Regions from separate parts of the Psychrobacillus sp. PGGUH221 genome, predicted to be linked through region 3. Evidence: riboswitches for the same ligand, from Rfam matches in the RefSeq annotation. Region 3 holds a riboswitch; each other region holds the start of a gene.
What was found. A riboswitch is a leader RNA that binds a small molecule or an ion and turns the genes downstream of it on or off. The one in region 3 is predicted to bind S-adenosylmethionine.
Positions count from the first base shown of each region.

Region 1: linked by a shared signal. The riboswitch ahead of metK (methionine adenosyltransferase) and the one ahead of PGC35_RS06060 (MetQ/NlpA family ABC transporter substrate-binding protein) in region 3 are both predicted to bind S-adenosylmethionine.
Region 2: linked by a shared signal. The riboswitch ahead of PGC35_RS03585 (methionine biosynthesis PLP-dependent protein) and the one ahead of PGC35_RS06060 (MetQ/NlpA family ABC transporter substrate-binding protein) in region 3 are both predicted to bind S-adenosylmethionine.

Region 1 is NZ_JAQMHQ010000007.1:14,827-21,789, forward strand. It holds gene PGC35_RS12645 (alpha/beta hydrolase family protein) at 1-292, shown strand, start outside; gene PGC35_RS12650 (hypothetical protein) at 296-745, shown strand; gene pckA (phosphoenolpyruvate carboxykinase (ATP)) at 824-2,410, opposite strand; SAM riboswitch class I at 2,606-2,720, shown strand; gene metK (methionine adenosyltransferase) at 2,927-4,123, shown strand; gene PGC35_RS12665 (gamma carbonic anhydrase) at 4,184-4,696, opposite strand; gene PGC35_RS12670 (alpha/beta hydrolase) at 4,743-5,600, shown strand; gene PGC35_RS12675 (NAD-dependent malic enzyme) at 5,789-6,963, shown strand, end outside.
Region 2 is NZ_JAQMHQ010000001.1:771,944-778,906, forward strand. It holds gene PGC35_RS03580 (ABC transporter ATP-binding protein) at 1-1,300, shown strand, start outside; SAM riboswitch class I at 1,410-1,516, shown strand; gene PGC35_RS03585 (methionine biosynthesis PLP-dependent protein) at 1,839-2,960, shown strand; gene metC (cystathionine beta-lyase) at 2,957-4,144, shown strand; gene PGC35_RS03595 (5-methyltetrahydropteroyltriglutamate--homocysteine S-methyltransferase) at 4,146-5,252, shown strand; gene PGC35_RS03600 (hypothetical protein) at 5,531-5,845, shown strand; gene PGC35_RS03605 (DUF3147 family protein) at 5,878-6,225, opposite strand; partial or broken gene PGC35_RS03610 (MarR family winged helix-turn-helix transcriptional regulator) at 6,216-6,631, opposite strand; gene PGC35_RS03615 (flavin reductase family protein) at 6,745-6,963, opposite strand, start outside.
Region 3 is NZ_JAQMHQ010000003.1:41,781-48,743, forward strand. It holds gene PGC35_RS06040 (alpha-hydroxy-acid oxidizing protein) at 1-43, opposite strand, end outside; gene PGC35_RS06045 (enoyl-CoA hydratase/isomerase family protein) at 55-831, opposite strand; gene PGC35_RS06050 (methionine ABC transporter permease) at 846-1,517, opposite strand; gene PGC35_RS06055 (methionine ABC transporter ATP-binding protein) at 1,514-2,533, opposite strand; gene PGC35_RS06060 (MetQ/NlpA family ABC transporter substrate-binding protein) at 2,593-3,420, opposite strand; SAM riboswitch class I at 3,514-3,624, opposite strand; gene PGC35_RS06065 (PPC domain-containing DNA-binding protein) at 3,775-4,275, shown strand; gene PGC35_RS06070 (pyridoxal phosphate-dependent aminotransferase) at 4,671-5,834, opposite strand; gene PGC35_RS06075 (carbon-nitrogen family hydrolase) at 5,920-6,705, shown strand; gene PGC35_RS06080 (PaaI family thioesterase) at 6,726-6,963, shown strand, end outside.

The DNA of each region.
Region 1 (6,963 bases), on a different contig from region 3:
GATGAAGCGCGTTATAGGAGGTACACCGACTAAAAACGTAGAAGCATACGAAAATCGTAATGCCCTTGCTCATATTAATGAAATAAAAGCAGCATCGCTAATCATTCACGGTAAAAAGGATTTGAATGTATCATTTGAACATGCGAAGGTATTAGAAGAAGCGTTATTAGGGAATGATAAGATTGTAGAGACATGGTATTTTCACGACTTCACGCATTTCTTTCCAAGCAAAGTCAATCGACAAGTGGTGAAGGATGCTTGTATGTGGATGAGAATGCAGAAAGGGGTTTAATAGATGGGTAACATTGTCGTATCTATTGAAACAACAAGTACAAATGATAAATCTTCGTTCGCAACTAATACGAGTTTTTGGACAGATCTTTGGGATAATTATACTTCGGAATTTCAGGAAGTCGTCATTCATTGTTGGAAAGAAGAATTAGCTGCGATTGAAGAATTAAGTGCCAGAGCTATTTCGGTAATGGATGAAGGATTAATGAAGGTATTAACAATTAATCTGAATGAGGATAATCGACTTTTTTTTAGAAGTCATACAATTGACGTAAATGGTGGATTGAAATGGTTCGCTATGTTCTTTCACGTAGACGGTGATGAACGGTTAGAAATAAGTCATTATGGATCAGAGATCATATTATATAAGGTAGACGAAGAAGAGGCGAAGAATTTTATATCCATCTTTTCTCCTTCGGTTATAACGCATTATTATGATGATTATGCAGACTAAAAAAGAGGATGTCACCATATGAATGGGACATCCTCTTTATTCTTTGGAAAACTACATTAAGCAGCTTTGCATTTTTTATTATGCTAAAGGTCCACCTTTTAGCGTGATATCTTCTGATACAGTTCCAAACTTTTTAAAGTTTTCACGGAACGCTTGAGCAAGCTCGCTAGCTTTTTGGTCGTATGCAGCTTTATCTTCCCAAGCATTACGTGGTACTAATACTTCAGAAGGAACACCTTCTACTTGTGTAGGAATTGATAAGCCAAATACTGCGTCAGTTTCTGTTTCTACTTCATTTAGCTTACCTTCAATTGCAGCACGAACCATTGTACGTGTGTAAGAAAGCTTCATACGGCTTCCAACACCGTATTCTCCACCAGTCCAGCCAGTGTTTACTAAAAATACTTGTGCACCGTGTTCATCGATTTTCTTCCCAAGCATTTCAGCATAAACAGTTGCATGCAATGGTAGGAATGGAGAACCGAAGCAAGTTGAGAAAGCTGGTTGTGGAGAAGTTATTCCACGCTCAGTACCTGCTAATTTAGACGTGAATCCACTTAGGAAGTGGTACATTGCTTGTTCTTTCGTTAATTTACTGATTGGAGGCAATACGCCGAAAGCATCAGCAGTTAAGAAAATAATTGTATTTGGGTGACCAGCTACAGATGGGTCTACTATATTTTCAATATTTTGGATTGGGTATGCAGCACGTGTATTCTCAGTTAAAGAATTATCAGCATAATTAGCGATACGTGTTTCAGCATCTACTACGACGTTTTCTAAAACCGTTCCAAATGTAATCGCGTCAAAAATTTGAGGCTCATTTTCACGAGTTAGGTCGATACATTTAGCGTAGCATCCACCTTCAATGTTAAATACTCCATTATCAGACCAACCGTGTTCGTCATCACCGATTAATTTACGTCCTGCGTCTGCAGAAAGTGTTGTTTTTCCTGTTCCTGAAAGACCAAAGAATAATGCTACATCACCATCTTCACCAACGTTTGCAGAACAGTGCATAGGTAAAATGTTTGCTTCTGGCAGCAAATAGTTCATAATAGAGAATATAGATTTTTTCATTTCTCCAGCATATTCAGTACCACCGATTAATACAATGCGTTTTTCCATTGAAACGATAATAAATGTTTCTGATTTTGTACCGTCCACTGCTGGATTTGCTTTAAAGTTAGGCGCACTGACAATTGTGAAATCTGCTTTATGGGTTGTCAGTTCTTCTTCTGAAGGACGAATGAATAACTGATGGGCAAATAGATTGTGCCATGCATATTCATTTATTACTTGAATTCCTAAGCGTGAATCCTTATCCGCACCTGCAAATCCTTTGAACACAAATAGTTCATCTTGTGTTGCAAGGTAGTCTGTTACTTTTTTATAGAGTGACTCGAAAATTTCAGAAGAAATTGGTTGGTTTACAGGACCCCAATCGATTTTGTCTCTTGATATAGGTTCATCTACAATGTACTTATCTTGTGGAGAACGACCTGTATATTTACCTGTTTCTGCTTTCACTGCTCCTGTAGATGTTAAAACAGCCTCACCTCTTGATGTTGCTTTTTCCACAAGTTGCGGCACTGATAACTGAATGTGTACATTCTCTCCAGCTAACAATTCGTTCAGTTCACTCACAGTATCGATTGAATTCATATTGGTATACCATCCTTTTTATTGTTTTCCCTAAAAAAATAAAGGGATATAGCATTCATATGTGAATTAGTATAACACATTTAGCTTAATAGTCTATACTAATGGATTGATTATTTTTTGTTTGTGAATAAATTGTCAACAAATAAATATTGACTTCTCGTTACAACTTACGTATGATGGTAAATTGAACGGATACTCTTATCCCGAGCTGGTGGAGGGGTCAGGCCCTATGAAACCCGGCAACCTGTAATTTTTTCTATTGCAAAGGTGCCCAACCTGAGACAAGGTGAGATTCCTTGATTGATAAGAGTGAAAGGTGCTTATGATATTAATAGCCTTTCCTCATGTAATCAAACGTGAGTGAGAGGTTTTTTTTATAACATCGCCCTTTATCCTTGTGTGCCAAGTCCGAAACGGCTTCAAGTTTAATCTATTTGATTTGAAATGGCTTGACATGGGAATGAGTACCGTATCAATTCTTGAGAGAGATCTCGCAGGATATAGGAGGAATATTCTATGACACAACGCAGATTATTTACATCTGAATCAGTTACAGAAGGGCATCCAGATAAAATTTGTGATCAAATTTCAGATGCAATTCTAGATGCAATTCTTACGGAAGATCCAAACGCACGTGTTGCTTGTGAAACAACAGTGACTACAGGGTTAGTATTAGTTGCAGGGGAAATCACAACATCCACTTATGTTGATATTCCAAAAGTTGTACGTTCAACTATTAAAGAAATCGGCTACACTCGCGCAAAATATGGTTTTGACTCTGAAACTTCAGCAGTATTAACTTCTATTGATGAGCAATCAGCTGATATTGCTCAAGGGGTTGACCAAGCTTTAGAGGCACGTGAAGGATCTATGACAGATTCTGATATTGAAGCAATTGGAGCAGGAGACCAAGGTTTAATGTTTGGTTACGCATGTAATGAAACACCTGAACTTATGCCACTTCCAATTAGTTTAGCTCATCAGTTGGCTCGTCGTTTAGCAGACGTTCGTAAAGACGAAACTTTAGACTATTTACGTCCAGATGGTAAAACACAAGTAACTGTGGAGTATGATGAAAATAACAATCCTGTTCATATAGATACAATTGTTATTTCGACTCAGCATCACCCAGAAGTAACGTTAGAACAAATTCAAAAAGATTTAAAAGAAGTAGTTATCAATCCAATTGTTCCTGCTAATTTAATTGATGAAAATACTAAATATTTCATTAACCCAACTGGTCGTTTCGTAATTGGTGGACCACAAGGGGATGCAGGTTTAACAGGTCGTAAAATTATTGTAGATACTTACGGTGGATATGCTCGTCATGGAGGCGGTGCGTTCTCTGGTAAAGATCCAACAAAAGTAGACCGTTCTGCAGCATATGCTGCTCGTTACGTTGCAAAAAATATTGTTGCAGCAGGACTTGCAGATCGTTGTGAAGTACAACTTGCCTATGCAATTGGTGTAGCACAACCTGTATCAATCGCAGTAGACACATTTGGTACTGGAAAAGTAGAAGAGGCAAAATTAGTTTCACATATTCGTGAATTGTTTGACCTTCGTCCAGCTGGTATTATTAAAATGCTAGACCTTCGTCGTCCTATTTACAAGCAAACAGCTGCTTATGGACATTTTGGTCGTACTGACATTGATGCACCATGGGAAAGAACAGATAAAGCAGATTTGTTAAGACAAAAAGCTGGTTTATAACAAATAATAAAGAAGAGGCTTCCTGTTATAGGATAGCCTCTTTTTTAAAGAAAATAAGTTTTATTTTTGAAGTGATTTATAATACTGTCCTTTTTCTACGTATTCACGAATAATACGTTGCACATCTTCTTTGTCTTCCTTAGACAGCTCCCGAACAACTTTTGCAGGACTACCTATGGCAAGTGAATTAGGGGGAATTTTCTTACCTTGGGTTACTAAACTTCCAGCACCGATAAATGCACCTTCACCGATCTCAGCTCCATCCAAAATAATAGAGCCCATTCCAATCAACGCACCTTTTCGAATAGTACAGCTATGTAACGTTACTTGGTGTCCAATTGTCACTTCATCTTCAATAACAAGAGGGTTATTAGGACTTTGATGCAAACAACATAAATCTTGGATACTCACTCTTCGTCCAATAATCGTAGGAGCAACGTCCCCTCTGATTACCGTATTAAACCAAATTGTAGACTCTTGTCCGATTGTCACATCGCCTGTAATTGTGACATAATCAGCAATAAATGCAGATTCATCTATTGTTGGATATTTGCCTTTAAATGGATAAATCAATATGCTCACGCTCCTTATGTAAATAGAATATAATTAATGTTATCAAATGAAGAAAAATAATCAAATAATTGAAGTAGACATTCGGTACAAAACAAAACAAGAGGTGATGTTCATGTGGAAATGGGAAGCAGAAGAAAAACCTAAAGCAGTAATTGTCATTGTTCATAGTGCATATGAACATCATAGAAGATATGCTTGGTTAATTGAAAAGTTTAGAAGTTCTAACTGTCATATTGTAATGGGAGACTTACCAGGACATGGTGAACAGACAAGAGGAAAAAAAATACATAATGAATCTTTTGAACAATATAAAGAATATATAACGCTTGCTTTACAAGTAGCCGTTACTTATAATTTACCAATTTTTATTCTTGGCCATGGACTTGGAGCAACCCTGCTTATTAAAGTGCTACACAAATTACAAATAGAATATGCTGGTGTCATTTTAACGTCTCCTTGGTTGCAATTAAAGAAACAGCCATCTAAATGGACAAATGCACTGGCAAAATTACCAGTACAACAAAAGATTAACCATGATATTCAGCTTAAGGAATTAACGAGAAACTATGATATTTATCAACAATTTATTGATGATGCTACTTACCATACAATCGTCTCGAATGATTGGTACATAGAACTCCAATTACTTATGAAAAGTATTTTACAATCAACGGAATCAGTACCGAATGTTCCGGTATTACTAATGACTGCTGAAAGAGATAAGATTGCAGATATCACATCTACTGCAGCGTGGTTTAAAAAGCAAGACCTATCTGAGTATCAATATAAGTCATGGAAAAATTGCTTTCATGATTTGCATCAAGAACCTGAAAGGGAAGAGATTTTTGAGTATTCTCATGCCTTTATAAATAATGTTCTAAGATCCATTGGTTATATTGTATGACTATAAATAATTCAATTTAACAGTAATATAATGAGAATTTTTAGGGTTTAGAAGTGTAATATAAAATTGGTTGAGATGCTATTACAAAGGAATATACTAATCAATGAAACCTTTCGTATATTTATTACGAATAAAAGATATTTATGTTATAATTTATGATTGAATGAGAGAAAGTAAGGAGAATTTACATGCAAAACCAACATATTATACGAAACTTCATTGTTGAAACATCTTCTAGACCGGGTAATTTTGCAAAAGTAGCAACTGCAATTGGAATGGCAGAAGGAGATATTGGTGATATTACGACGTTAAAGAGCGGTGCTTTAACAACTGTTCGTGATATTTCTATCACTTTTAAATCGGAAGAACAACTGCAACAAGTTATTTCTAATATTGAAGCCATTGGAAATGGCGTTAAGATACATGCTGTTACTGATGATGTACTGAAAGCTCATGAAGGCGGAAAAATCGCGATGAAGAGTCAGCTGGATGTACGATCATTAGGAGATTTACAAAGAATTTATACACCTGGTGTAGCGAGTGTTTGTATGGAAATTGTACATAATCCAGAGAAAGCAAATTATTTTACATCCATTGGAAGCTCTGTAGCTATCGTTACGGATGGTACAGCTATCTTAGGTCTAGGTAATATTGGTTCAGTAGCCGGGATGCCTGTAATGGAAGGGAAAGCCGTGTTATTAGATCAGTTTGTTGGTTTAAGTGGAATACCTATTCTATTAAATACAAGTGATCCAGATGAAATCGTTGAAACTGTAAAGCATATACATCAAGGATTTGGAGCAATATTACTAGAAGATATTGGTTCTCCTCATTGCTTCGAAATAGAAGAACGTCTTAAAGCGGAACTACCTATTCCAGTAATGCATGATGATCAGCATGGTACTGCTGTTGTGGCACTTGCTGCAATATTATCTTCATGCAAAGCAACAGGAGTTGATCCTAAAACTGCGGTAATTGGTCAAGTTGGACTAGGTGCTGCAGGGTTGGCTATCTGTCGTATGCTAATGGCTTATGGTGTAGAAGAAGTGTATGGTTTAGATCGACAAGAAGAAGCTCAAAATCGATTGGTTAATTATGGTGGACAAACGATTGCTTCATTAGAAGAGATGATGGAGACTTGTGATATAATCATTGCAACTACTGGAGTTTCAGGGTTGATTAAGCCAGAAATGGTAAGAAAGGGTCAAATAATTTTAGCTCTATCTAATCCAAATCCAGAGATCTTGCCATCTGCTGCAATAGCAGCAGGAGCAGCCTTCGCAGCAGACGGACGCTCAGTTAATAATGTTATTGGCTTCCCAGGGATATTTAAAGGAGCTTTAGATGCAGGTGCAAAGGAAAT
Region 2 (6,963 bases), on a different contig from region 3:
ACGTTTTAATCAATATCCACATGAATTTTCTGGGGGAATGCGTCAACGTGTCATGATTGCAATTGCACTTGCATGTCGACCTACTTTACTAATTGCAGATGAACCGACTACAGCACTAGATGTAACGATTCAAGCACAAATATTAAATCTGATGAAAGATATGCAGACACGTTTTGGAACATCCATTATTTTGATCACCCATGATTTAGGAGTTGTCGCAGGTATGTGTGACAGGGTTGCAGTGATGAAGGATGGGGAAATTGTTGAAACTGGAACAACAGAAGAGATCTTTGAAAACCCTCAACATGCTTATACCAAAAGATTGCTCAATGCCCTTCCTCGTCTGGATCAAAAGAAAAAACCTAAACGTCCCCCTCTTCGCTCTATTGGAATAGAAGAAGGAAAACCATTACTCGATGTTAGGTCTCTAAAACAACATTTCCATACCGGAAAAGGCAATGTATTAAAAGCAGTCGATGATATCAGCTTTTTCATAAAACCGGGAGAAACGTTAGGTTTAGTTGGAGAATCTGGATCAGGAAAGTCTACAACCGGTAGAGCTGTTTTACGACTTCACGAGCCGACAGATGGAGACATATTATATCAAGGTATAGCCATTAACAGATTAAACAAAAATGAATTGAAAACAATGCGACGTCATATGCAAATGATCTTTCAAGATCCCTATTCGTCTTTAAACCCACGCTTTAAAGTCCTTGATATTATAGGGCAAGCATTAGATATTCATCAGTTGAGTAAAAACAATGAGGAAAGAAAAAATAGAGTAGAAGAATTGCTTGTAATGGTTGGATTAAAACCAGAGCATGCAATGCGGTATCCACATGAGTTTTCAGGTGGGCAGCGACAAAGAATAGGAATTGCTCGAGCACTTGCAGTAGAACCTGACTTTATTGTTTGTGATGAACCATTGTCCGCATTAGATGTTTCTATCCAAGCACAAATAGTTGAATTACTTGAGGACCTTCAACATCGGTTGGGACTTACCTATCTCTTTATCGCCCACGATTTATCGATGGTCAAGCATATTAGTGATAGAGTGGCAGTTATGTATGCTGGAAAAATTGTCGAGCTTGCAGAAAGTGAAGAATTGTACTCTAACCCATTGCACCCATACACAAAATCATTATTAGCAGCAATTCCAATTCCAGATCCTAAAATTGAAGCAAAGAAAAAACGATCACTAATGGAAGAAAATCGGGAAAAAGATCGATATCAATTATCACAATCAGAATTAGTAGAAGTCTCCAAAGGACATTGGGTTGCTATACCGAAAAATTAAGCACCTCCTATTGTACTATTTAGAAATACACATAAAAAAAGACCTTGTATAAAAATTCATCCCGTGATAAACTTACCTAAATTAATTTTTTGAAAATTTTATATTTTATTTCTTATCAAGAGAGACGGAGGGATTGGCCCGAAGATGTCTCAGCAACCAGCCGAATAAAGGTGTGGTGCTAATTCCAATAGACGTTCTACGTCTTGAAGATAAGAAGACTAACTTCAGTATTTTATTGAGGATTCTCTTCTTATTAGAGAATCCTCTTTTTTTATTTTTGGCAGACTCCAGCGCACTGCCCCTCGAGGTTATATGTGAAATAGCTGCTCCAGCGCAAAGCTCGTCACAAACACAGACGACAATAACTTTTGCGGTGGCTGAAAAGCTGCCTCCTAGGTCTTCTGGGCTCGGAGATGAGGGTCATGCATCCTTTACTACAGGATGAGGTGAACTTAAGATGCATTCTTTTCACATTTGCTTGTTGGGGCAAACATAGGCGCTTGCGCATTTATAATTTAATAGTAAAGGATGAATAATGATGTCTAAAAAGAGTATAGAAACTCAGCTAGTACAATTAGGGAACCATAGTGATTCGAAGACAGGAGCTGTAAATCCACCAATCTATTTATCTACCGCTTACAAGCATGCCGGACTTGGTCAATCAACTGGTTATGACTATACACGTACAAAAAACCCGACAAGAGCTATATTAGAAGAAGGCATCGCGAAGCTAGAAGCTGGAGAAGCGGGATTTGCCTGTAGTTCCGGTATGGCTGCAATTCAATTGGTATTATCTCTATTTAAATCAGGAGATGAACTGATTGCCCCAGAGGATCTTTATGGCGGGACTTATCGCTTATTTAATCAGTACGCAGATTCCTACAATATACGCACATCCTATTCAAAGTTTGAAACTGTTCAAGAAGTAGAAGCCCTCATTACTAAAAACACAAAAGCAATCTTTATAGAAACGCCTACTAACCCGTTAATGCAAGAAATCGACATAGAGCAATATGCGACATTAGCTAAAAAGCATCATTTATTATTAATCGTGGATAATACATTCTTAACCCCTTACTTACAGCGCCCAATTGAACTTGGTGCCGATATTGTTATTCACAGCGGCACAAAATACATTGGCGGCCATAACGATGTTCTTGCTGGTCTCGTTGTTTCTAAAGGCACCGATATAGGTGAAAAATTACTAATAAATCATAATGCAGCAGGTGCAGTGCTTTCTCCATTTGATTCATGGTTATTAATAAGGGGGTTAAAAACACTTCACTTACGTATGAAACAGCATGATGCAAATGCAAAAAAGATTGCTGAATTCTTACAAAATGAATCAGCAGTAAAGGATGTTTTATATTCTGGAAAAGGCGGAATGCTTTCTTTCCGCTTACAAAAAAGTGAATGGATTAATCCCTTTCTTGAAAACCTCCAATTAATCGTTTTTGCAGAAAGCCTTGGAGGAGTGGAAAGTTTTATCACCTATCCCGCAACTCAAACACACGCGGAAATTCCAGAAGAAGAACGTATAGCACGTGGTGTAGATAACAGCCTATTACGCTTCTCTGTTGGTGTTGAAGAGGCAGAGGACTTAATACACGACTTGAAACAAGTTTTTGCATTATTGGAAAGTGAGGTGTCCGTAAAATGAGTGGATATAAAGAGTCATTAGAAACGAGTATTGTCGTGGCATCAACTCGTGGGCATGGAGAGAGAAAAACTGGTGCTGTCAATGTCCCGATTTATCTGTCCTCTACCTTCCATCAAGAAAGCTTTGATGAATTTGGTCCATATGATTATAGCCGTTCTGGAAATCCAACGAGAGATGCTTTAGAAAAAACGATTGCAGAACTAGAAGGTGGTACTCGAGGTTTAGCATTCGCCTCCGGACTTGCTGCAATCTCTTCCGCATTCATGCTCCTATCCGCAGGTGATCATATTGTTATTACAGAAGATGTCTATGGAGGTACATTTCGTTTTGTAACCGAGGTATTGCCTCGTATTGGAATTAAGCATACTTTCGTTGATTTTACGGATTTAGAATCCGTTGCTTCAGCGATTCGCTCCAATACAAAATTGATTTATATTGAAACACCATCCAATCCATGTCTAGGTATAACGGATATTAATCGAATCGTGGAGCTCGCTAAAGCAAACAATTGCCTAACCTTTTTAGATAATACATTTATGACACCACTTTACCAACGTCCACTCGACCTTGGAGTAGATGTAGTTTTACATAGCGCTACTAAATTTTTATCAGGACACAGTGACATAATTGCAGGTCTAGCTGTTACAAAAGATGAGGAACTTGGAAAACGATTAGCATTCCTTCAAAATTCATTCGGTGCGATTTTAGGTGCCCAAGATTCATTTTCACTTATTCAAGGAATTAAAACGTTGAGCGTTCGATTTGAAAAATCAGCAGATTCAGCCCAACAGATTGCTGCCTATTTAAACAATCATACTTTAGTCGAAGAAGTTTATTATCCAGGGTTAACATCCCATCCAGGATATGAAATTCATGCACAGCAAGCAACAAACCCTGGGGCAGTCCTCTCCTTCCGTTTACCTACGCAAGCAATAGCAAAAGCATTTGTTGAAAGTGTTCAGATTCCTGTTTTCGCTGTAAGTCTTGGCGGAGTGGAATCTATTCTTTCCCACCCTGCCCAGATGTCCCATGCCGCTATGCCAAAATCGGAACGGGAAAAACGAGGAATCACTGATGGATTACTTCGATTCTCAGTTGGTTTAGAAAATGTAGATGATTTAATAGCAGACTTCGATCAAGCACTTCTAGTAGCTGCAAAACTAATAGAGAAAGTTGGAATTTAACATGACAAATCAATTAGTACTTAAAGCGCCTTTTAAAGCAGATCACGTTGGAAGTTTTTTACGTCCAGAACGTTTAAAACAAGCTCGTTTACAATATGAAAATAAAGAAATTACTGCAGATCAATTAAAACAGATCGAAAACGAAGAGATTATAAAACTAGTAGAAAAACAAAAAAAGACAGGGTTAGTATCCGTTACAGATGGGGAATTTCGTCGTAAATGGTGGCACTTTGACTTTCTAGGAGGCCTTGATGGAGTAGAGTTCTATGAAACAGATAAAGGACTCTCCTTTAAAGGAGTACAAACTAGAGCACACGGTATTAAAGTAACAGGTAAGCTCGGTTTTAGCACTCATTATATGATTGATCACTTCAAGTTTCTAAAAAGTATCGCTGGAGACTCCGTTGTTAAGTTTACTATCCCGAGCCCAAATATGCTTTACTATAGAGCAACAATTGAAGAAGGCGTATATAGCAGTGACGAAGATTTATTTAATGATTTAATCGCTGCATATCAAGACGTAATTCAGGCATTATATGATGAGGGCTGTCGATATCTACAAATCGATGATACATCTTGGGCAACCTCTTTTTCTGAGGAAGGCATTGCTTCTTTAAAAGAACGCGGTTTAGATTTGGAGCATGCTCTTCAACTTTCTGCACGCGCCATCAACGAATCCATCGCAAAAAGACCTGATGATATGCTCGTAACTATGCATATTTGTCGTGGTAATTTCCGTTCTACATATATTACGAGCGGAAGCTATGAGTTGGTTTCGGAAACGATTTTTGGTGGACTAAATGTAGACGGTCTTTTCTTAGAATTTGACGATGAGCGCTCTGGAAGCTTTGAACCACTTCGTCATGTGAACCGTTCTGATTTATATATCGTACTTGGTTTAATAACTTCCAAACATGGTGCTTTAGAAGACGCGGACCAAATAAAAGCAAGAATTGCAGAAGCAACAAAATATGTGCCTCTAGAACAGTTATGCTTAAGTCCACAATGCGGCTTCTCTTCTACGGAGGAAGGAAACATTCTTACAGAAGAAGAACAATGGGAAAAAATCCGCCATGTCGTTCAAATCGCAGAAGACGTTTGGAAATAAAATATGTTGGTAAAGTGTGGATCAGAGCAACCAAATAAGATATAAAGCGACTAGTTTATTCAATAGACCGACCATTTCCCCCCAAAAAAGAGTTAACTTCATAAATTAACATAAAAAGTGTGTGATTTTATTTTGATCACACACTTTTCTCTTGCTCCAAGTTGTGGAGAACTTGTTGATATCTTTAATCGTACTGTATGATTTTGTTTTCCTAATGTTTTATTAATTACTTCATGGGTAAATAAATTATACGTTATTAATTGAAGGAGGAATATTCTATGACCAATCATCTATATGAACACTCAACAGACGACATCGTAAAAGAAACAGGAGAATACACTTGCGAAGCTGGTATTACGAAAACATTATATAAGGGCGATAAATTTCCTTCTTGCCCAGAATCGGAAATTTCGACCTATTGGAAGCATTCGGAAAGTCATTATCATAATTCTGGAGATAAGGTAACGGAATCCGGTAAATATGTAGATGAAGACGGAGATGAATTAGAATTAGAAGCAGGAGCAGGAGCAACATTCCCAAATTGCCCTAAATCTGGAACACCTACTAAATGGAAACACGCAGGAAATTTATAAAATTGTGGCTGGCTCTTTGCCAGCCTTTCTAATTAGAGCAATCCTTTGACAAAATCAATCGTAAAGTCTTGTACAAATAAAAACAAAAGCCATCCACAAATCCCTAATCCGATAGACACGAATAAATGGAGAGAATTTTGTAAGGAGATATAAACAATTAACAACATCACTGCGGTAGCAGGAAATCCCCAAAGAACTCCTAATGCAAACTTACTTAACACAGTAGTTTGTTCACCTTGTACATATAACCATATAATACTTAAAAGGCTAACTAAAGGAAGCGCAGCAATTATTCCGCCATAGGTCGGAAACCTTCTCGAAACTTCTGTTACAATCCCTATTAAAATAGCAGAAATCATTATTTTCACAATTACATACATTTATTCGCACCCTTACTTAATATTTCTAATGCTTTCTCAATCATCATTCTTTCTTGGTTCGATAGCTGCTCTAGTACTATTTTTAATTTTTCCTCATCCAAATTCGTATTTCGATGTAACACGCTTTTGCCTAGCTCAGTTAAAGTTAAACTTACTTTCCTTTGATCCTCGGCGCTCTTTTCTTTTTTAATATATTTTTTCTCCAATAATCTCTTTACATGTTCTGATGCTGTATTAGGCGAAATTTGTAAAAAAATAGCTACATCATTCACGCCAACAAATTGTTTTTTTCTATAAGCTGAAGTATACGTACTGCCTGATGGGAGATTTTATCCTCATGTGGATAATGTAAATAAAAATAAATATCTGTCCAATATTGATTTAGCCTCGTTATTTGCTCGGTCACCTTTGTATCCTCCCTTAAATAATACTTATTTATATCGTAACATACGATATAAATAAAGAGCAAAAAAACCTCCGAATACCGACATTCGGTCTTCGAAGGTAATCTTATCTATCTTATTTTGGTCTTTCTATCGAAAATACTTCACCAATTTTAGCGTAGTTAGAACCTGCTAAACGGCTAACCGCTCCAAGTGTTTGATGATTGATTCTCCCGTCTTCGTAAATAGATTCATCTATATGAAAATGAACTATTTTTCCTATAATGAGATCCGTTCCAATAGAATGACCATCACCCAACTCAATAATTTGCTCTAAAGTGCATTCAAACCTAAC
Region 3 (6,963 bases):
CAATATTATCTAGTAACAAATCATTATTTTTTATAGTTGACATGAGCTCACCTCTTAAGAAAAATTAGGTTTTCTTTTCTCTAAAAATGCTTGAATTCCTTCTTTATAATCATCTGAACTGAATGAATCTAAAATTAGTTGTTCAATTTCTTTCGTTTCTGCATTTTCACCGTCTATAATCGATTGGATTACTTGCTTGATGCCATTATTTGCTACAGAAGATTTACGGGTAATTTTTTCGGCAAACTCAAGACATTTCTCTTCAATCTCTTCCATAGGAAATACATAATCGATTAAACCTAATTCTTTTCCTTCTTCAGCAGAGATTAAAGAAGCAGTATAAAGTAATTCTTTTGCTTTTGAAGGACCGATTAATTTCACTAAACGCTTAGTACTTGTTAAGTTATAAATAATTCCGATATTTGAAGCGGTAATACCAAGTTTACTTCCTGAGGTAGCAAATCTAAAATCACAAGAATTAGCTAGCTCTAACCCACCACCAATTGCCAATGTTTTAATAAGAGCTATTGTTGGTTTTGGAAAACGATACAATTTCTCAATAGACTCCAAAGTTGCATCATTATAATCTTTTGCTTTTTGTGCGGAAAAACGATTTTCAAGGAATTCTGATATGTCAGCTCCAGAAGAGAAGGCTGATTCGTCCACACCTTTTAAAATTAATATTTTTATTTTAGAATCACTTTCGAGCTCATCCAAAATAATACCTAGCTGTTTAAACATAGCGAGTGAAAAAGAGTTTTTCTTCTCTGCCCGATTAATAATGAGAGTAGCGATTGATCCGTTACGTTCAACATACAAATAGTTAGTCATATGAAAACCTCCGATTAATCTTTCTTCAATCTTGCTGCTAATCTATTGCCGATGGATTGAATACTTTGTACGAGGATAATTAAAATAAAGACAGTAGCGTACATTACATCAACTTCGTAACGTAAATGTCCAAAACGGTAGGCTAAATCTCCAAGTCCACCAGCTCCGACCATTCCAGCCATGGCAGTTGCGCCAATTAAACTAACTGTTGAAATAGTTAATCCTAAAATGATAGAAGGGCGTGCTTCTCTTAAAAGTACATGCCAAATTATCGATCTAGTTTTTATCCCCATCGCTGTATAGGCCTCAATTACACCATTCTCTACTTCAAGTAAGGCAGACTCCATTAAACGTGCGATATAGGGAGCGGTATAGATAACTAATGGAACTATAACTCCTTTAACACCGATTGTTGTACCAACAATTATTTTCGTAAAAGGAAGTATAAAAAAGAGTAAAATGATAAATGGAACTGAACGTACTATGTTAATAAATAAATTACTAATTTGATACAAAACTTTATTTTGTAATGCCTGACCTGGTCTAGTTAATACGATTAAAATTCCTAAAGGAATTCCGATTAGGACAGAGAAGAACAGTGAAATACCAACCATTTGGAATGTTTCAATCACTGATTTTCCGATAATCGGTAACCATTGCTCTGTAAACTGTTCATATCTGTTCATGATTGTCCCTCCAAATCCTCAGTACCAACTCCGTGGTCTTCGAGAAATTTTAGTGCAGCAGTTACTTGTTCCTTCACACCAATTAAATGAACGACAATGTTTCCAACGATCCCATTTTTTAATTCAATAATATTAGCAGTTAAAATATTTGGCTGAACATTGAACTTTTGGCTAACTTCTGCGAGTAGAGGCTTACCTGTACTTTCTCCAACAAATGTTAAACGTGTAACAGCTCCTGTAACATTTAACTGAGTAATCAAAGTAGGAGAGAGATTTCGCTGACTAATTGTACTTAAAAACTTTTTAGTAGTTGGATGACTTGGTTTAGTGAATAGATTAATAGCAGTGTTCTGCTCAACCACTTCTCCATTTTCCATTACATATACATAATCACAAATCTTTTGAATCACATTCATTTCATGCGTGATCAGTAAAATTGTTATTCCTAGTTCTCTATTAATTTTTAATAATAGTTCTAAGATAGAATCGGTTGTTTCAGGATCAAGCGCACTAGTTGCTTCGTCACTTAATAACACTTCCGGTTCTTGCGCAAGAGCACGTGCAATTGCGACCCTTTGCTTTTGACCACCTGATAATTGATTTGGATAGTTATGATGTTTATCAGTCAGCCCTACAATTTCTAAGTATTTGTTTACTCTCGTTTTTACTTCTGTTTGATCATACCCAAGAAGTTTTAGAGGGATGGCTATATTATCGTAAACAGTAGCTGTTTTTAATAAGTTGAATCCTTGGAAAATCATTCCGATTTTATTTCGGACTTCTCTTAGTTTAGGAAGGGGAAGGGAGGTAGCTTCCTTGCCGTTAATGATAACTTTGCCTTGAGTAGGTTTTTCTAGCAGGTTTACGCAACGAATGAGTGTACTCTTTCCGGCCCCGCTGTATCCTATTACTCCATGAATTTCGCCTTTTTTTACATGAATATTGACATTCTTCACTGCTTTTACAATGCCATTCTTGCTGTTAAATTCTTTCGATATATTTTCTAATACAATCATTGTTTGTCTTCCTTTCTAAAGAAAACGTTACCAAGGTCGGTAACGTTTTCGAATATTATCTACTCTTCCCAGCTAGGTAATACAGAACCTTGAAATTCTTCTTCGATGAATTTTTTAACTTCTTCTGATTGATATGCTTTTACAAACTTTTGAATCGTTGGGTCGTCTTTATTCTCAGCGCGTACAACAATGTAGTTTACATAAGGTGAATTAGATGACTCTAGTAAAATAGAATCTTCTTTTGGATTAATACCCGCATCTAAAGCAAAGTTAGTGTTGATTGCTGCTGCATCAACTTCGCTTAACTGTTTAGGGATTTGAGCTGCTTCTAGCTCAATGAATTTTAAATTTTTTGGGTTTTCTTCTAGATCATAGATGGAAGCAGTTTCTCTTTTATCCTCTTTTATTTTGATTAGTCCATGTTCTTCTAAAATGTATAGTGCACGAGCGCCGTTAGTTGGATCGTTAGGTAAACCAAAAGTTGCTCCGTCTGGAAGATCATCGATTGAGTCAAATTTGTCTGAGTAAACTCCCATAGGATTTAGAATTGTTTTCCCAACAGGTACTAAATCTGTTCCATGGTCTTCATTAAAAGTATTTAAGAAGGGCTCATGCTGATAACTGTTAGCATCTAAGTCTTCTTCAGATAGTGCAGTGTTTGGAAGTATGTAATCAGAGAAAACTTTTAATTCAATTTCCAGACCGTCTTTTGCAGCTACTTCTTTTGCAACTTCAACAATTTGTTCATGGGGACCTGCTGTAACTCCTACTACTAATTTTTTCTCATTTAACGCTTCCGTTTTTTCTCCTTCACTAGAGCTATCCCCACATGCTGCAAGTGCTCCAGATAAAAGTACTGTTGATAAAAGCAAACCAAATTTTTTCATTTCTTTTCCTCCTATAATTTATTAGTATTGTTGAATAAATATAAAAAGCCTCTCTTTCACAGAAAGAGAGGCACACAAAAATATGATTGTCCTCTCTTATCTGTCAAAACAAATGTTTTGCAGGATTTAGCACCTTTCTACATTAAAAATGTAGATGGTTGCCGAGCTTCAACGGGCCAGTCCCTCAGCTACTCTTGATAAGAGATAAAAGCTATTTAATTTTTCAGCTATTCCATAAAAGTTAATTTACTACATCAACTTATTAAAGTCAACAAATTTTTTCTAGTTGAAATTTTCAGTCGGGTTAGTTTAAAGTTATTATCAATAAATAAATATGCAGGGATGATGAATTTTATGTCTTTAATAAGAGCAAATTATGCCACTGGTCAGTTAGGTAAAACTGTTGGTGCAAGACTAATTTATGGAACAGATTTACTAGAAGGAATTGAGCAATTATGTAAAGTAAATTGTATCGAATATGCAACAATCATAAGTTGTTTTGGAAGTTTTCAACGAAGTGGTTTTGTTTATCTTGTATCGAATAAAAGCTCTAAAATTGGTGTTGGATATAATGACCTTATAGTAAAAGAGGGTCCAATAGAATTTTTACAAGGGACAGGTGTTGTATGTAAAAGGGAAGGGGAATACGAAACTCATTTTCACGGGTCCATGTGTGATCAACATGGCAACATTTTTGGAGGTCATTTTATCAAAGGAGAAAACACTGTTATTACGGTTGATATAGTTTTAGCTGAAGTTACTGGAATGGAGTTTCATCGTAAGTTTGATGAGGAAACAGGAGCAAACCAATTTTACCCAGTGGATTCTAATAAAACTTCAACAAATAATCTGTAATAAAAAACCCGATTTACAAAAGTAAATCGGTCGGGTAAGTTGTAGACAAAAAGAAGTTTGCTAACTCTAGTTTGTTATGACAAACTCGAATTATTTTATAAAGGATAAATAAGGTTTTCCGAAGCTTACCCCTCGCTTTCCGCGGGCGAGCGCCGAGCCTCCTCCGCAGCTCTCGCTACGTGCGGGGTCTCGTCTGTCTCGCTTTCCCGCAGGAGTCGAGTGGACGCTTCTCCAAACTAATAAATTGCTACCCTATTATTTTCTATATACTTAGGAAGAATAATATTGAGGTAAAAGAAAATGACGGCAAAAAATCAAAAATAATGAACGTTCAATTAGCAAACTGCCTTTATTCTACAATCTGAGCAATTTACAAAAGTAAATCGATATTTTTATTAAAATAGATTTAGTTTTTCAATACGATTTATAGCTTCTACCAATCGAACTTCATCCACTAATAACCCAACACGGACATAGCCTTCACCAAAGGATCCGAAACCATTTCCAGGAGCTACAGCTACATCGGCTTTTTCTAAAAGTAAGTTTGCAAATTCTTGACTTGTGTAACCTTTTGCAACTGGTAACCATGCAAAAAAGGAGCCTTTTGGTGCTTTGACATTCCATCCTATTCTTGAGCAAGCATCTACTAATGCATTTCTTCTACCTTCATACAAAGAAACAAGTTCATTGACACATTCCTGGCTCTCATTTAGTGCAGCAGCGGCAGCAGTTTGGATTGCAGGGAACAGACTAACAAATAAATGATCTTGAATAATATTGATCGCTTCAATTATTTTTGGGTTTCCAACTGCGAAGCCAACCCTCCAACCCGCCATATTATAAGTTTTAGAAAGGGTATACATCTCTATACCTACATCTTTTGCACCTTTAACCTGTAAAAAGCTGATTGGTTTTTGACCGTCAAAACCAATTCCTCCATAGGCAAAGTCGTGAACAATCGCTATATCTGATTCTTTTGCAAGTGCAACAGTCTCTTCAAAAAAATCCTTTGTTGCAGTTGCCCCAGTAGGATTGTTTGGATAATTTAAGTACATTAACTTCGCATCTTCTTTTTGTATTTCTGTTAATTTACTGTAATCAGGAAGAAAGTTGTTTTCTTCTAGTAAAGGCATTGTTTCAAATCGAACACTTGCTAGCCCCACACCTGATAAGTAATCTGGATAACCTGGATCTGGTAAGAGCATTAGTTCATTTTCGTTCATCATCGCTAATGGTAATTCAACTAGACCAATCTTCGTTCCGAACATTATTGCTACTTCGGTATATGGATCTATTTCTACATTGTACTCACGTTTATAAAAGTCTGCAGCTGCTTGTTTTAACTCATTTATTCCTCGAAAAGGGGAGTATTTGTGTGCTAAAGGATTTGTTGCTGCATCTTGCAATGCTCTAACTATATGTTCAGGAGTAGGTTGATCTGGATTGCCCTGACCTAAGTTTATGACATCTCTTCCTTCTGACACAGCTAATGCTACTTTTTGAACAAGTGTTGCAAAAAATTGAGTAGGTAAATTTTTTAGTCGATTTGAAAATTCCATGTGTGATACCTCTTTTTCTAAATAGTTGCATAGATTAGACAAATCTTATAATCTTTTTAGTATTATGTCTATAGGTGGTGGCGAAATGAAAGTTGCATGTGTTCAATTAGATATTGCGTTTGGAGCGCCAAAAGAAAATTTTTTGAAGGTTGAAGAAAAAGTAAGAGAAGCAGCCTCTTTAGGAGCTAAAATTGTTGTATTACCAGAGATGTGGAATACAGGGTATGATTTAAAGAGATTAATAGAAATCGCGGACTTGGAAGGCGAAACTACGAAAAAATTATTTTCTCGATTGTCCAAAGAATTAAACATTCATATAGTTGGGGGATCTGTTTCTACCAAAAAAGGGGAGCAGTTTTACAATACAATGTACGTTACAAATTCTCATGGAGAGATAATTTCCGAATATAACAAGGCACACCTATTTAAATTAATGGATGAACACCATTATTTGGAAGAAGGTAATGAAAAGAACCTATTTACATTAGATGGTGTCAAAATGGGTGGAATTATTTGTTATGATTTACGCTTCCCTGAATGGACACGAGCTCATGCATTAAGTGGTGCAAAGGTAATGTTTATTCCAGCTCAATGGCCAGATGCACGAATTGATCACTGGAAAATATTGTTGCAGGCAAGAGCTATTGAAAATCAAATTTTTATTGTTGCTGTAAACCGTGTAGGAAGTGATCCAAACAATTCATTTGATGGTAATTCGATGGTAATAGCCCCATGGGGAGAAGTATTGTGGGTAGGCGAAAATGAAGAAAAGGTTAAACTAGTGGATATTGATATAAATGAAATTGAAGATGTTCGAAAAAGAATTCCTATATTTCAAGATAGAAGAGAAGTATTATATAAGTATCTTTAAAAACAAGGGGGATTTGAGAGATGGAAGAAAATATTCGCGCTATTCAGGATGACTATCCAGATGATTTTGCTTGGTGTTATGGGTGTGGTAGATTAAACGAAGACGGGTATCATTTACGAACGTACTGGAATGGGGACCAGACGGAAACTGTATATGAGCCAAGAGAAGAACATATTGCAATACCAGGATTTGTGTACGGAGGATTAATAGGTGCACTAGTAGATTGCCATGGGACAGGATCCGCATCTCTTGCTTTAC